2 regions of the Sphingomonas sp. SP1 genome follow, and region 2 is predicted to be linked to the other one. Evidence: predicted binding sites of a transcription regulator. Region 2 holds the regulator's gene; the other holds the start of a gene.
What was found. The regulator LexA, encoded in region 2, represses DNA repair genes until DNA is damaged. The targets are predictions, from matches to a motif close to GTTCCNCNCTTGTTCT.
Positions count from the first base shown of each region.

Region 1: a site for LexA is predicted at 2,665-2,680, ahead of AC4GYS_RS02275 (ribonucleoside-diphosphate reductase subunit alpha). Genes of this name have one in related genera too.

Region 1 covers NZ_JBZFLC010000001.1:432,404-439,972, forward strand. The annotation lists gene AC4GYS_RS02250 (YdcH family protein) at 1-75, opposite strand, end outside; gene AC4GYS_RS02255 (hypothetical protein) at 295-1,062, opposite strand; gene AC4GYS_RS02260 (DUF2171 domain-containing protein) at 1,172-1,432, shown strand; gene AC4GYS_RS02265 (thermonuclease family protein) at 1,483-2,034, shown strand; gene AC4GYS_RS02270 (hypothetical protein) at 2,100-2,411, shown strand; gene AC4GYS_RS02275 (ribonucleoside-diphosphate reductase subunit alpha) at 2,718-4,589, shown strand; gene AC4GYS_RS02280 (SPFH domain-containing protein) at 4,571-4,990, shown strand; gene AC4GYS_RS02285 (hypothetical protein) at 4,995-5,207, shown strand; gene AC4GYS_RS02290 (hypothetical protein) at 5,204-5,407, shown strand; gene AC4GYS_RS02295 (hypothetical protein) at 5,404-5,631, shown strand; gene AC4GYS_RS02300 (hypothetical protein) at 5,628-5,972, shown strand; gene AC4GYS_RS02305 (hypothetical protein) at 5,969-6,106, shown strand; gene AC4GYS_RS02310 (ribonucleotide-diphosphate reductase subunit beta) at 6,106-7,164, shown strand.
Region 2 covers NZ_JBZFLC010000001.1:2,148,702-2,156,270, reverse strand. The annotation lists gene AC4GYS_RS10900 (ComEC/Rec2 family competence protein) at 1-1,318, shown strand, start outside; gene AC4GYS_RS10895 (VOC family protein) at 1,267-1,617, opposite strand; gene AC4GYS_RS10890 (YraN family protein) at 1,610-1,987, opposite strand; gene lexA (transcriptional repressor LexA) at 1,989-2,645, opposite strand; gene AC4GYS_RS10880 (anthranilate synthase component II) at 2,701-3,261, opposite strand; gene AC4GYS_RS10875 (peptidylprolyl isomerase) at 3,273-5,207, opposite strand; gene tpiA (triose-phosphate isomerase) at 5,318-6,094, shown strand; gene secG (preprotein translocase subunit SecG) at 6,133-6,543, shown strand; gene pyrG (CTP synthase) at 6,624-7,569, shown strand, end outside.

The DNA of each region.
Region 1 (7,569 bases), 1.7 Mb from region 2:
CCGCCGCTGCTCGTCACGCAACGCGCCGTCTATTCGGCTGTGCGTTTCCATCAGGCGGTACAATCGCGGGTTCACTGGTCGTCTCCTCTTGCTCGAACATGTTGCTCGATCGGAGACCAGACGGTTTGCCGTCGTGTGGCGGAGGGTTCGCGCCGGGCCAGGTCCATCGGGTCATCCGATGCGGTCCGACATCACGCGCTTTCGCCAAGGCTATAGCGCGCCAGAGGGGCCCGGTCCGCGCGATGCAGATAAGTCGCGCCCGACCAAGGATCAAGCCCCGTCGGATACGGGCTTTCAGCTGGGTCGGTCGGCCGGACAGCTGTTGGCCTGAAGGCAGCGCACCCGCTCCAGCACGGCACGAGTCGCGTCTGCTTCCCGCCCGCGATACTCCGCCAGTTTCTGCTGATCCCGGCCGATCATCGGCAGCAGGGCGATCAGTCGAGGCGACGAACGGATTCCGTCGATGTCCATCCAGCAACTGTTCCCATCGAGCCTCAGCGCATATCGCGTATAAGGATCGAGCTGGCCGGCGTAGCGACCGAACGCGTCGCGGAAATAGTTGATCTGGCTTTCCGCGAACAATCGTTCCGCCTCCGCTCCCCGCAACAGGTCACGCAATCGATGATCGCTGATCAACGCCAGCCGGTCGGCACCTGCCAGTCCGCCCGAACCGGCCGATCGCCGCCGCACCGCCGGCACGCGCAGCAGGTTGCAATTGTCGACGCCTGGACGGTTATATTCCGCGCCGTCCTCTCCAGCCGCTGCGATCAGCCGCACGAAGTTGCCGACGCTTTCCCGATGCTGGCCGCGGATTCTCTCCAGCGCCGCCAGATCGCCGGCGGCTTCCTCCTCGATATGCTGCAAGGCCAGCAATTCCTCCGCACGGTCCTGGCGGCGCTGGTCCCATTCGGTCAGCTCGAAAGCGATCAGGATTCCCAAGATGACCACGGCCAGTTCGACTGCAACTGCCCACCAGTCGGTTGCCCGGACGTTGCGGGCCAGACGTTGGACCAGGCTCGCCCCGCTCGTGCTCTGCTTCTGCGCTTGGCCCGGTTCTGACATCGTGCCCCCCCCCCCAACGTCGCCCGAACCATTTCTGCGGCCTCGCGCAGGTATGGGTCAACTCGCCCGTTCGTGCGTTACGCCCATGAACCAGAAGGAGCATCACCGAATGGCCGACCTCAGCAACATCCGCGAGCATATGGAAGTCATCGGCGCCGACGGCGTTCACCTTGGTACCGTCGACAAGGTCGAGGGCGAACGCATCAAGCTGACCAAGAAGGACAGCGGGATGGCGCATACCGATCACCATCATTTCCTTCCCGGCGGCCTGGTGGCGGCGGTCGACGGCGATCAGGTCCGCCTCAGCGCCAACGCGGATGTCGTGGCGACGATGTTCGAGGAAGAAGAAAGCGGCCAGCCGCTCGGCTGATCCGCTCGACACGGCTGGCCTCTCCAACGGCTCCGCTCTAAGCCGGGCCGATGGGGAGGAGGGCTTATCCGCAACGCCGGTTTCGACGCCGCGCGCCCGTTCGCCGACGCAGCGGTCTGTTCGGCCTCCTTTCGGGCGCGCGTCCCTTTGCACTGCTTGCGGCGCTTTTGGCGCTATGGCCGGCGCTGGATCCCGCTTTGGTTGAGCCGCTTGGCCCACTTGCCAGCGATCCCGAGCGTGTGTCGGCCACCTTCACGCGGTGCGGGCGAGGCCGTGGCCGGGCCTGCGTGGTCGACGGCGACACCTTCAAGATCGGCCAGCGCCGCATCCGCATCATCGGTATCGATGCGCCCGAGGTGAATGGCCAGTGCCCGGCGGAGCGCCGGCTGGCCGAACGATCGACCGTCCGTTTGCAGGAGCTCCTCAACGAGGGCCCATTCGTCATGACGGGCCGGATCGGGGACATGCAGGACAAATACAGCCGGGATCTTCGCGCACTCTCTCGCGAGCGTCCCGACGGCACGACCCAATCGATCGCCGCCGACATGCGGGCAAGCGGACTCGCCCGCCGCTATGCCGGCTTCAAGACGAGTTGGTGCTAGGGGCCGTCGCACCGTCCAAGGCCCTCATTGTATTAAAGTCTTGTGTGTCCCACCTTGGGCATCTCATGAGCGACAAGGACGACATCGCGCCGCGCTCGGTAGAGCGGTGGACTCGCGCGGAAGATTATCTCGATCTTGCCCGGCTTTGGCGTCGCTCCGCATCTCGCAATCGCAAGCGACTCGAGCCTCGGACCGAGCCTGAACGGGCCCGCTTCACGCTTGGTCCTCTGCCTTTCCTGCTGTTGATGGCCATGCTTGCCGTGATGGCAGTGACCATCATCATCGCCGCCGTGCCGGGCCGCCATCAATATGACGCGCCGAAGGCTGAACCGCGTGACGGCACGGCGCCTCCGGGATGGCTCGGCAAATCGGGCTGACGGGGAGTTGCCGGCAAACAATCCATCGCAAAATAATCGTTAACCATCATTTTGCAGCTTGCGTCCGTCGGCGGTTCCAAGCACAACATCTTGTAGCAACGAGGGGGCACCAACACGCAAGCTTGTGGTTGGCGCTGGGGATAACCATATCCCCGGCCTAGAGCCGACGCGTCCCTGTGGATAGCGGGGACAAGCGCTTGAAGGCCTCTCTCGTGGCTGGCGAATCAGGCAAGGATGCCGCATAAGGCCCTTGTGAACAGAACGGGAACATCGCGGCCGCTCATCGTGCCGCAGGAGGAAGCGCAGATGGACTTTTCCAGCTCCAGCACCGTCGGATCGGACGATGTGGCACCGGCTTCGGCCTCCACCAGCAAGACCATCGACTCGCGTCGTTTTCCGGTGACGACCGATTCGTCGCGCGACTCGCTTCTTACCGATTTCGGCAAGGAAACGCTGCGCGACCGCTATCTGCTACCCGGCGAATCCTACCAGGACCTGTTCGCCCGCGTCGCCGCGGCCTACGCCGACGACGCGGAGCATGCGCAGCGCATCTACGATTATATCTCCAAGCTGTGGTTCATGCCGGCGACGCCCGTGCTGTCCAACGGCGGCACCGGCCGCGGCCTGCCGATCAGCTGCTACCTCAACAGCGTGTCCGACAGCCTCGACGGCATCGTCAACACTTGGAACGAGAATGTCTGGCTGGCCTCCAAGGGCGGCGGCATCGGCACCTATTGGGGAAGTGTCCGCGGCATCGGAGAGCCGGTCGGCCTCAATGGCAAGACCAGCGGGATCATTCCCTTCGTCCGCGTGATGGACTCACTGACCCTCGCGATCAGCCAAGGGTCGCTGCGCCGCGGCTCCGCCGCCTGCTACCTCGACGTTTCGCACCCGGAGATCGAGGAGTTCCTCGAGATCCGTAAGCCCAGTGGCGACTTCAATCGCAAGGCGCTGAACCTCCACCACGGCGTGCTGATTACCGACGAGTTCATGGAGGCCGTCCGCGACGGTTCCGAATTCACGCTCCGCAGCCCCAAGGACGGGTCGGAACGCGGCAAGGTCGACGCCCGCTCGCTGTTCCAGAAGCTGGTCGAAACCCGCCTGGCGACCGGCGAACCCTACATCATCTTCATCGACCAGGTGAACCGGTCGATGCCCAAGCATCACCGCGACCTGGGCCTAAAGGTCTCGACCTCCAACCTTTGCTCCGAGATCACCCTGCCGACCGGCAAGGACCATCTGGGCGCCGATCGCACCGCCGTCTGCTGCTTGTCGTCCATGAACCTGGAAACCTGGGACGAGTGGAACGGCGACAAGCGCTTCGTCGAGGACGTGATGCGCTTCCTCGACAATGTGCTCAGCGACTATATCGCCCGCGCGCCGGACGAGATGGCGCGCGCCAAGTACAGTGCCGAGCGGGAGCGCTCGGTGGGCCTCGGGGTAATGGGCTTCCACAGCTTCCTCCAGGCCCGCGGTCTCCCCTTCGAAGGGGCCATGGCCAAGAGCTGGAACCTCAGGATCTTCAAGCACATCAAGGCGCAGGTCGACGAAGCCAGCATGATGCTCGCCAACGAGCGTGGGCCCTGTCCGGACGCGGCCGACATGGGCGTGATGGAGCGCTTCAGCTGCAAGATGGCGATCGCGCCGACCGCATCCATCTCGATCATCTGCGGCGGCACCTCGGCCTGCATCGAGCCGATCCCCGGCAACGTTTACACCCACAAGACGCTGTCCGGCAGCTTCTCGGTCCGCAACCCGCATTTGGAGCGACTGCTGGTCGAGAAATCGAAGAATTCGGAAGCCGTGTGGAACTCGATCCTCGAGCAGGGCGGGTCCGTCCAGCATCTCGACTTCCTGACGCCCGACGAGAAGGACACGTTCAAGACCAGCTTCGAGATCGACCAGCGTTGGCTGCTGGAGCTCGCCGCCGATCGCACGCCCTACATCGACCAGGCTCAGTCGCTGAACCTGTTCATCCCGGCCGACGTCGACAAGTGGGACCTGATGATGCTCCATTTCCGGGCATGGGAGCTGGGCATCAAGTCGCTCTATTATCTCCGCTCCAAGTCCGTGCAGCGCGCCGGCTTTGCGGGCGGAGTGGAAGCGGACAATACCGCCGAAGCCCCCAAGTTTGAGCTGGCGACGACGGATTACGACGAATGTCTGGCGTGTCAGTGATGGACCAGAAAACGGGATGCTCTTTGGCAGCAATCGTCGGTGGCGCGCTGTTACTGGCAATTCTGTTGCTTGGGTGGCCCCAGTATCGCGTGTACTCGCAGCGGCTCGCCGGACAGGTCGCCTTGGCCGAGGCGCAGTCCTCGCGGCAGGTTGCGGTTCTTGAAGCCCGCGCCAAGAAAGAAAGCGCGATCGCTTTAGCGGACGCTGAGGTGATCCGAGCGCAGGGTGCGGCACGGGCCAACCTCGTCCTGCAGAATAGTCTCGGCGGGCCTGAAGGTTACCTTCGCTACCTGCAGATCCAGGCACTCGAGAGCAGCCGTGCGTCGCTGATCTACGTTCCGACCGAAACTGGCCTGCCGGTGACGGAAGCCGGCCGGCTCGCTCCTGCGCCGGAGAGGTAAGGCAATGAACCTCGACCTCGCCGATATCCTCAAGCTCATTGGCGCCGTGCTGCTGATCGTCGCTGGCATCTGGCAATATCGCCGCCGCTCCGGCACGGAGAACAACAGCTATGGCAGCCAGTCGGGCGTGCTGCTGCTGGCAGTCGGCATCATTTTCCTGGTCGTCGCCCTGGGCGGGCTCGAATATCGCCCGACCGCGGCGGAACTCGGCCGATGAGCGGCGGTTCGGCCTTTAATCTCTATTGGGTCGCGGCGGTGTTGCTCGGCGGCGCCGGCATCCTGCTGCTGCTGCTCCCCGTCGGCGCAACCGATCCGCTGCGCCGCCGCAACCGCCGCACGGCGGGCGTCCTGTTCCTCTTCGCCGGCGCGGTGTTCGCCGCCGTTGCCGCCGGGCTCGTGCAAAGGCTGTTGGGGTGAGCGCCGCCAACATCCTGTTCCTGATCGTCGGCGCGTTGGCGACGCTGATCGGCGCGCTGATGTTGACCGCGGCGCTGCGCAATCGCCACGGCGACCAGCGCAAGCATACCGCGCTGCTCATTGCAGGCATGATGGCCCTTGCCTTCGGCCTGGTCCTGGCCGGTTTCGCAATCGCCTACGCGACGACCGAGCCCTATGACTTCAACGAGGGAACAGCATCGTGAGCTATCGGCAGTCGAGCTATGATCCGCTGACCAGAGAACCTACGGTTCCTCCCAGCCGCATGCGCGTCGCCGGCGGTCTCGTCCTGCTCACTCTGGCCGTGGGGCTGATCACAGCCTCGACCAGTATTGGCGCCGACTATGGTCTGGGCGACGCGTTCCGTGACGACGCTCAGTTCGTCGGCATCCTGTTGCTGATCTCTACCGCTCCCTTTTTCTTCGGTACGCCCGCGGATCCCGAGCAACGCCGCCGCCATCGGTGGTGGTCGCGGGTGAGCGGCGCGATCCTCGCCGCCGCCATCCTCGTCGTCCTTTATCCCCATCTGAAGGGACTGCTCGCATGAATATCGCCCTGATCGCGGCCCTGATCGCCATTTTCTGCGCGCTGGTCGCCGTCTTCGCCGCCACCCGCAATCGCGGCCCTCGCGTTACCACCATCGAAACCCGCTCAACCGACGACAAGACCGGAGACCGCTGATGTCCCTCCTCGAAGCCCGCAAGCAGTACAAGCCGTTCGAATACCCCTGGGCGTTCGAATTCTGGAAGCGGCAGCAGCAGATCCACTGGATGCCGGAGGAAGTGCCGCTGGGCGAGGATTGCCGCGACTGGGCGCAGAAGCTTAGCCCCCACGAACGCAACCTGCTCACCCAGATCTTCCGCTTCTTCACCCAGGCCGACGTCGAGGTGCAGGACTGCTACCACGACAAGTACGGCCGCGTGTTCAAGCCGACCGAGATCAAGATGATGCTGACCGCATTCTCCAACATGGAAACGGTGCACATCGCGGCCTACAGCCACCTGCTCGACACTATCGGCATGCCCGAAAGCGAATACAGCGCCTTCCTCCAGTACAAGGAGATGAAGGACAAGCACGATTATCTGTCGACCTTCGGCGTCGACACGGACGAGGACATTGCCAAGACGCTGGCCATGTTCGGCGGCTTCACCGAAGGGCTGCAGCTGTTCGCCAGCTTCGCCATGCTGATGAACTTCCCGCGCTTCAACAAGATGAAGGGCATGGGCCAGATCGTCAGCTGGTCGGTCCGCGACGAGAGCCTGCACTGCGAAGGCATCATCAAGATGTTTCACACCTTCGTGAAGGAACGCGATTGTCTGACCGCGCGGGTCAAGGACGACATCATCGAGGCCTGCCAGAAGACGGTCCGGCTGGAGGACGCCTTCATCGACCTGGCGTTCGAAATGGGCCCGGTCGAGGGCATGACCCCCAAGGCGATCAAGAAGTACATCCGCTATATCGCCGACTGGCGCCTGGGCCAGCTTGGCTTCCAGCCGATCTACATGGTCGACGAGCACCCGCTCCCCTGGCTCGCCCCGCTGCTGAACGGCGTCGAGCACGCCAACTTCTTCGAAACCCGCGCCACGGAATATTCCAAGGCCGCGACCAAGGGCGACTGGAACAGCGTCTGGGACAACTTCGACCGCCGCATGAAGGCCAAGGCCGGTGGGGTCGAGGCCGCCAACGAGGGCGATGGCGAGGGTGGTCTGTTCGAGGCGGCCGGGGTGGCGGCGGAGTAGGGACTTGTTCTCCGCCCATTCGCGCAAAGTTCAATATGTCAGAGGTCACTGACTGCTCCGTTCGTCACGTGACCTCGCAAGACCACCGCTGATGAGCGATCCTTTGTGAGTGCTACTGCATCGGGAGGAAAAACAGCGACGAATAATGCAGGCTGTCGTCCATCCACCGCGCCTGCGCTTGCCAGACACCACGAACGCGCGCCACTAGACCAATGCCGCAGCTACCCCAGCGCAGACGGCGGTTACGAGCACGAAAAGGACGGTGGTCGCAGTGAGCGGCTCGCTGGGGTTCTCCGGTCTCTCTTTCCTTTGACGCAGAGCGCAGTCGAGCAGCTGCGGTCCCGCCCAACGGGTACTCCCTACCGCGCGGAGGCCAGCTTCCTGTCGCCGCTCGAACAACTCTCC
Region 2 (7,569 bases):
GTCCGAACGCCTCGCGCTGCGCGTCAATCTGGTCCTCGCTGCCGCCGCCGCAGGTGCGGCGGCGGGTGTCGCGTACACGGTGCTGACGGGAATGCAGGTGCCGACCGTTCGGAGCTGTATCGCGGCGTTGCTCGTACTGGCCGGGATCGCGCTTGGCCGGGAAGCGCTCAGCCTGCGGCTGATTGCGACCGGCGCAGTGATCGTCATGCTGATACGACCGGAGTCGCTTGCTGGACCAAGCTTTCAGCTCAGCTTCGCTGCCGTTACCAGCATCGTGACCCTCTACAGCCTGCCATGGTTCAAACGTCACTTCGAACGCCGCGACGAGGGCTGGGCGATCGGCGGAGCGCGCAGCTTTGGCGTCATGCTGCTCACTGGCCTGGCGGTGGAATTCGCGCTGCTTCCGTTTGCCTTGTATCACTTCCATAAAGCCGGCCTGTATGGCGTCCTGGCGAACCTGGTCGCCATTCCGATGACGACCTTCGTGATCATGCCGCTGAAGGCAGGGGCGCTGCTTCTCGACGGTGTGGGCCTGGGCGCACCCCTGTGGACCTTGACCGGCTGGGCGCTATCCTGGCTGCTGGCCCTGGCGCATGCCGTCGCTGGGGCGAAAGGGGCCGTTGCGCTTCTGCCCGCCATGCCGACCTGGGCCTTTGGGTGCATCGTTGCTGGTGGACTATGGCTGTGCTTGTGGAACAGCAAACCTCGCCTTTTTGGGGCGGTACCGATCATGATCGGCATCGCCGGCGCCGCTGCAGAGCCACGGCCGGACCTGCTCATCACTGGGGATGGCCGACACCTCGCAATCGTCGGCGAGGACGGCACCCCGTTCTTGCTAAGGGGTCGAGCAGGCGATTTCGTCCGTGACATGGTCGGTGAAAACAGCGGCTTCGATGGCGAGGCACTCGAACTGGCGGAAGCGCACGGCGCTCATTGTTCACGTGACGCCTGCATTGCGGACTTCAGCCGCGGCGGCCGAGTGTGGCGGGTTCTCGCCCTGAAATCGAACCAGCGCCTTGAATGGTCTGAACTTACCGCCGCCTGCGCGCGGAGCGACATCGTGGTCGCCGAACGGAGGCTGCCAAAGGGCTGCGCTCCCCGCTGGTTGAAACTCGACCGAGCCGCGCTGCGGGAGACCGGTGGGCTTGCCGTCACCTTGAGTAAGGATCCTGAGATCAGGACCGTTGCCGAGAGGGTCGGAGAGCATCCCTGGGGTCAGTTTGAGCGAACCAGGTTGCCTACGATGCCAGTGGCCGCGCGCCTCGATTATTCTTCCGACCAGACGGCAAGTTCGCTGCCGGCGGGATCGATGAAGTGAAAGCGCCGACCCCCGGGGAAGCTGAAGATCTCTCGCGCCACGGTGCCGCCGGCGGACACCACTGCCCGAAGCGCAGCTTCGAGATCGTGCACCCGGATGACCGGCAAGGGGGCAGATAGTGCCTCGTCGGTCATGCCGTTCAGGCCGACATCGACGTCACCTGTCGTGGTCGACGCATAATCGGGACCATAGCTGGTAAATGTCGAGCCGAACGCCCTGCTGTAAAAAACACGGGTGAGCTCATGGGCCGTAAGGCTCGGCAGCTCGATATAATTGATCCGCGCCATGGGGTCAGCCATACCACACGTCCGGTAAATGCCGTGGCAGATGGCCGGGAACAATCAGCATGGCGTCAATTCGTACGGTGTCGCATCCGTCCATATAGCGCGGAGCAAGCCGTTCAGCCGCAACGGCGACACGCTGCAAACGATGCCGGTCGAGCGCCCAGGCTGCTGCTTCCTCGGTCGCTCGCTGTTTGACTTCCACGAAAGCCAGGGTGCGGCCGCGGCGAACAATCAGGTCAACCTCTCCCCCGGCGACGCGCATCCGTTGCGCAAGAATAGTCCAGCCACGCATTCGAAACCACCAGGCGGCAAGAGCTTCCGCCCTTCGCCCGCGCTGTTCGGCCTGCTGCCGCCGCGGGCTCGGTTTCGCCGACGCGGTGGACAATTCAATAACGCCGAATCAGCCCGGCCAATCGGCCCTGGATAGCGACCCGTCGAGACTCGTAACGTTGCGGTTCGTAGGAACGGTTCGCCGGGTCCAGCCGGACCATCGCGCCTTCCCGGTGGAACGTCTTGAGTGTCGCCTCCTCTCCATCGATCAGAGCAACAACGATATCGCCTTCGCGCGCATCCTCGACCTTGCGGATGAGCGCATAATCACCGTTCAGGATACCCTCTTCGACCATCGAGTCACCGGATACCTCGAGTGCGTAATGCTCGCCCGGACCCAGTAAGGCAGCCGGGACCGCGAGCGCCTCCGTGCCTTGAAGCGCCTCGATCGGAGTACCCGCGGCAATCTTGCCGTGAAGCGGGATCTCGATTGTGTCGTTGGCAGCGGCAAGCGCCGGCCGAACGGAAGCCGCTGCGATCACGCCCTGATTTCCCGATGCGTCAGGCATGCGCAATACCTCGAGCGCCCGGGCGCGATTGGGAAGACGCCGGATGAACTGGCGCTCCTCCAACGCCGAGATCAGCCGGTGCACGCCGGACTTGGACTTCAGCTCGAGCGCTTCCCGCATCTCGTCGAAGCTTGGACTGACGCCCGTCGCACTGACGCGGTCGTTGATGAATTGCAGAAGCTCGCGCTGCTTGGCCGTGAGCATGATCGGGCTCCATCGTGAACAGACGGAGAACAACTACAGAACGTTCCCGGTTCCGTCAACAGCAGATGGACAGGAAGCGAGCGAGAAGATCGTGGCCACGTTCCGACGCAACGCTTTCCGGGTGGAACTGCACGCCGTGAACGGGCGCCTCACTGTGTCGTAAACCCTGAATTCCGGCCGCGTCCCAAGCATTCGCCTGTAGGGAAGCGGGAATCGTCGTCACCATCAGGCTGTTGTAACGGGCGGCTTTGAACGGGGAGGGGAGGCTCTCGAACAACCCGGTTCGGTCATGGTTTATCTCGACTGCCTTGCCGTGCACAGGGCGACCTTGATCCACTGTGCCACCGGCCGCCACCGCGATTGCCTGGTGGCCAAGACAGACCCCTAGAAGGGGGCGCCTCGCTGTAATGCAGGCCCGGGCGAGGGCTACTGAAACACCCGCTGATTCGGGACGGCCAGGGCCAGGCGACAGGACGAAACCGTCGACCGGTTGGCCCAGCGCGCGGTCAAGAGACAAAGCATCGGCCCGCGCGACTTCAACCTTGGCGCCGAGTGTCAGGAAATAGTCGGCCAGAGTGAACGTGAAGCTGTCGTTGTTGTCGACGACCAGCAGCAGCGGCACCCCAGCTAGCCGCCGGTTGTGAAGCGGGCGCGCGCGGCTTGGATTGCAGCGTCGTTGCGTTCGATGCCCAATTCCTTCTGAGCGGCGGAGAGGAACTGCAAGGCGAGTTCCTCTCCGGACGCCCGATTGAAATCGGTCTGGACCTGCGCGACGAGGGTCGGCTGCGTCGATGCGTCGCCCGGCGTGATCCGGTTGAGCTTGACCAGGAAATAGCCTTCATTGTTCGGGGCCGGCACCAGCCGCACCTTCCCCTGGGCAAGGCTGAAGAGCATTTGCAGCGGGGCCGGCACCTCGCCCTGCACTTGGGCAAGCTGAAGGCGACGGACCTTCAGCGGAGCCGGAGCCGGAGCGCCAGTAATTTGCGTTTCCCGCATCGCCTGAGCGATCGGCATGCCGGCTGAAACCTTCGTCACCACGCTATTGCCCGCGGCCCGGGCTCGGTCGAGCGCGCGCCTCGCAGCGAAGTCGGCCGCGACACGATCCCGGATCCGAGCCAGCGGCGCGGGTGCGGAGGGCGTGACGTCGCCGACCGCAAGCAGCGCGTACCCAGCGTCGTTGGGGAGGGTTTCCACAACCGGATCGTCGGAGGGCGACATCTGGAAACCGTCGCGCACTAACTGCGCGTATTCCGTCGGTAGTTTGAAGGACGGGTCAGCCGACGACTGGCCACCAGCGGTGATTGGCGGCGTCTGCGTCACCTGCAACCGATTGGCCTGCGCCACTTCGGCGAAGTTACGTCCGTCCGCGATCTGGTCCTCGATCCTGGTCACGAGGTCGGCCATCGCGTTCTTGCGCTTTTCCGCGGTCAGCTTCTCGACGATTTCGGCGCGCGCGGCCGCCAGCGTGCGACCGGCGGCCCGATTGACGCTTTCGACCTTGATGACGTCCCAGCCGGTGCTGGACTGGATCGGCCCGACAACGGCTCCCGCCGGCGCCCCGAACACCTGGGCGGCGACCTGCGCGCCGGCCAATCCGGACAACTCCGTACGATTCTGCGGCCCCAGACTTACATCGGCGGCGGAGAAGCCGGCTGGCGCGGCGGCGGCGGCGAAGCTGCCGCCGGCTTTCGCGCGGGCGGCGATCTGGGCGGCCTGGGCCTGGTCTCCGACCGAAGCCCGGCTGAGCACTCTGGTCTCGGTGCCACCATAGGTTGCCTGATTGGCGTTGTAGTAAGCGGTGATTTCCTGCTCGGTCGGAGCAATATTGCCAAGTTGCGCGTCGGAAATGCGGGCGATGCGCAGGACGCGTTGTTCCGGGACCATATAGCGCTGGCGATTCTGCCCATAGAAGCGCTGCAGGTCGGCATCGGTCGGCGCCGGACCGGCGGTGAAGGCTGCCGCGGGGATCAATGCGATTTCCCCTTCGCGCTCCTCGAGCAGCATGGAAGCGTAAGGACGCGCGACCCCGACTGGAATGCGCGTATTCGCGACCAGGGGCGATAGCACCAGGCGCTGCAACAACATGGTGGTAATCTCGTCGCGAACCTGCGCATCGGTCAGCCGCTGCGACTGCAGAAAGCTTTGGTAGGCCGCTTCGCTGAACCGTCCGTCGAGGCCGCGAACGCCCGGAATTTTTACGATCTCACTGTCGATTAACTTCTTGGAGGGCATCAGGCCGTGCTCGATCGCGTATGCCTTGAGCGTCTTCTGCTGGATGAGGCTGTCGACAATGGCGTTGAACTGCGGCGCCAGGTCCGCATAGGTCGCATCGGGCTTTTGTTCGCGCAGCCGCGCGAGCTCACGCTGCATCACGCTGGACAGTTCGGCCTCGGTCACCTGCTCGGAACCCACCTTCGCCAGCACGCCCTGGCTCAGGCTTCCACCCTGTCGAAAGTTGCTGAGATCGGCCAGTGCGAAGCTGGCAAGGATGGTCAGCAGAAACACGACCACGATCACGGTGCCGACCTTGGATTTCGAAAGGCGGCGGAAGGTTGCAAACATGGTCGTCGATGATCCTGCGAACTGTTGTGAGGAGCGCGTGTAGGGGCGCGAGCGCTTCCCATCAATATGCATGGGCGCTAGGCGGCTCTCCGCTAACTGGAGGTGAATGAATGACCAAGGCCGTGAAGCTCGTCGCTGGCAATTGGAAGATGCACGGCACCTCGGCCGACCTCGCCGAAGTGGAGGCCATTGCCGCCGCCGCGCAACAGCTGGCCGGGCGCGTGGACGTGGCCCTGTGCTTGCCGGCAACATTGATCCATCGAGCGGCCGAGCAGGTGCCCGGTTTCAAGGTCGGCGCGCAGGATATCCACATGGCCGACAAGGGCGCCCATACCGGAGACGTCTGTGCGGCCATGTTACACGACGCCGGGGCGTCACTGGTAATCGTCGGCCATAGCGAGCGACGCGAAGCTCATCGCGAGGACGACGCCACCGTTCGGGCGAAGGCCGAGGCGGCGCTTCGCTCCGGGCTCGATGTCATTCTGTGCATCGGGGAGAGCGATACGGAGCGGGAAGCGGGACGGGCGGTCGAGGTGGTCACGGCGCAGCTTCGCAAATCACTGCCGACGGAAGGCGGCTCCGCTCACAAACTCGCAATCGCTTATGAGCCGATATGGGCGATCGGAACGGGCAAGGTTCCCTCGACGGGCGACATCGGCGAAATGCACACTGCTCTTCGCCAGACGCTGATCGAAGAGCTGGGGCAGCCGGGCAGCGACCTGCGCATCCTTTATGGCGGCTCCGTCAAGGGCTCGAACGCTGCGGAAATCTTTGCGGTCTTGGATGTCGATGGCGCTCTTGTCGGCGGGGCAAGCCTCAAGGCGGCCGACTTCCTGCCGATCGTGGCGGCCGCGGCCGGCGTTGAAACGGACACGCTCGCCCGCTAAGTGCCTGCGCGAAACCTTATCCGAAAGCTTGCCGTCCCATGTTCACCTTCCTCCTGATCCTCGAAGCATTGGTGGCCTTCGCCCTGTGCGCGGTCATCCTGATGCAGCGTTCGGAAGGCGGCGGGCTTGGCGTCGGCGGCAGTTCGGCCGGCCTCATGACGGCACGCGGGGCGGCCGACTTCCTGACCCGCGCGACCTCCATCCTTGGTGCTGTATTCGTCATCTTGTGCATTGCACTCGCGGCAGTGGCGGGCACTCGCGGAGCCAGCCAGTCGGTTGATGCGTCGGTTGCCAACCAGGTCGCTCCGGCGGCGCCGATCAGCCCGCTCGAGCCTGGTGGCAATCCGTTGAGCGCGCCCCCCGCCGGCCCGAACACGGCGCCGCCAGACAACGCGGAGCCCGGGACTCAGCAGCCGGCCGACAACGGCGCCGTTCCGCTCGCCCAATAGGTCACAGGCGACGGAAATGTTCGCTTCGAGCGGGAAACCGCTTGCTTGTTCCTGCGCGTAACTCTTAAGGCCCGACTCCCATGGCGCGGTTTATTTTTGTTACCGGCGGCGTGGTCTCCAGCCTCGGCAAAGGTCTTCTCTCGGCATCGCTTGCAGCCTTGCTGCAGGCGCGCGGCTACAAGTGCCGCATCCGCAAATTCGACCCTTATCTGAATGTCGATCCGGGGACGATGAGCCCCTATCAGCACGGCGAGGTCTATGTGACCGACGACGGTGCGGAGACCGACCTTGACCTCGGTCACTACGAGCGCTTCAGCGGTGTGTCGGCGCGGCAGTCGGACAACATCACGACCGGTCGGATTTACCGCGACATTATCGCAAAGGAACGGCGCGGCGACTATCTCGGCGCCACGGTGCAGGTCGTGCCGCACGTCACCAATGCGATCAAGGAGTTCGCATTGGCGGAAACCGACGGCCTGGATTTCGTGATCTGCGAAATCGGCGGCACCGTCGGTGACATCGAGAGCCTGCCGTTCATCGAGGCGCTTCGCCAGCTTCGCAATGACCTCGGCCGGGGCAACACGGTCAGTGTCCACACCACATTGGTGCCATGGATCAAGGCCGCCGGCGAACTCAAGACCAAGCCGACCCAGCATTCGGTCCGCGAAATTTCCAGCCTCGGGGTTCAACCCGACGTGCTGCTGTGCCGCGCAGAGATGCCGATCCCGGACAGCGACAAGGCCAAGATCGCGCAGTTCTGCAACGTGCCCAAGTCCGCCGTCATCGAGGCGCTGGACGCCCGGTCGATCTACGACGTGCCGTTGCAATATCACCGCGAGGGCCTCGACGACGAGGTCCTTGCCGCTTTCGGAATCACCGACGCGCCCGCACCTGAGCTCACCCGCTGGGAGGAGATCATGGATCGCCTCGACCATCCGGAAGGGGAGGTCACGATCGGTGTGGTCGGCAAATATGTCGGCCTGCCCGACGCCTATAAATCGCTGCGTGAGGCACTGGTCCACGGAG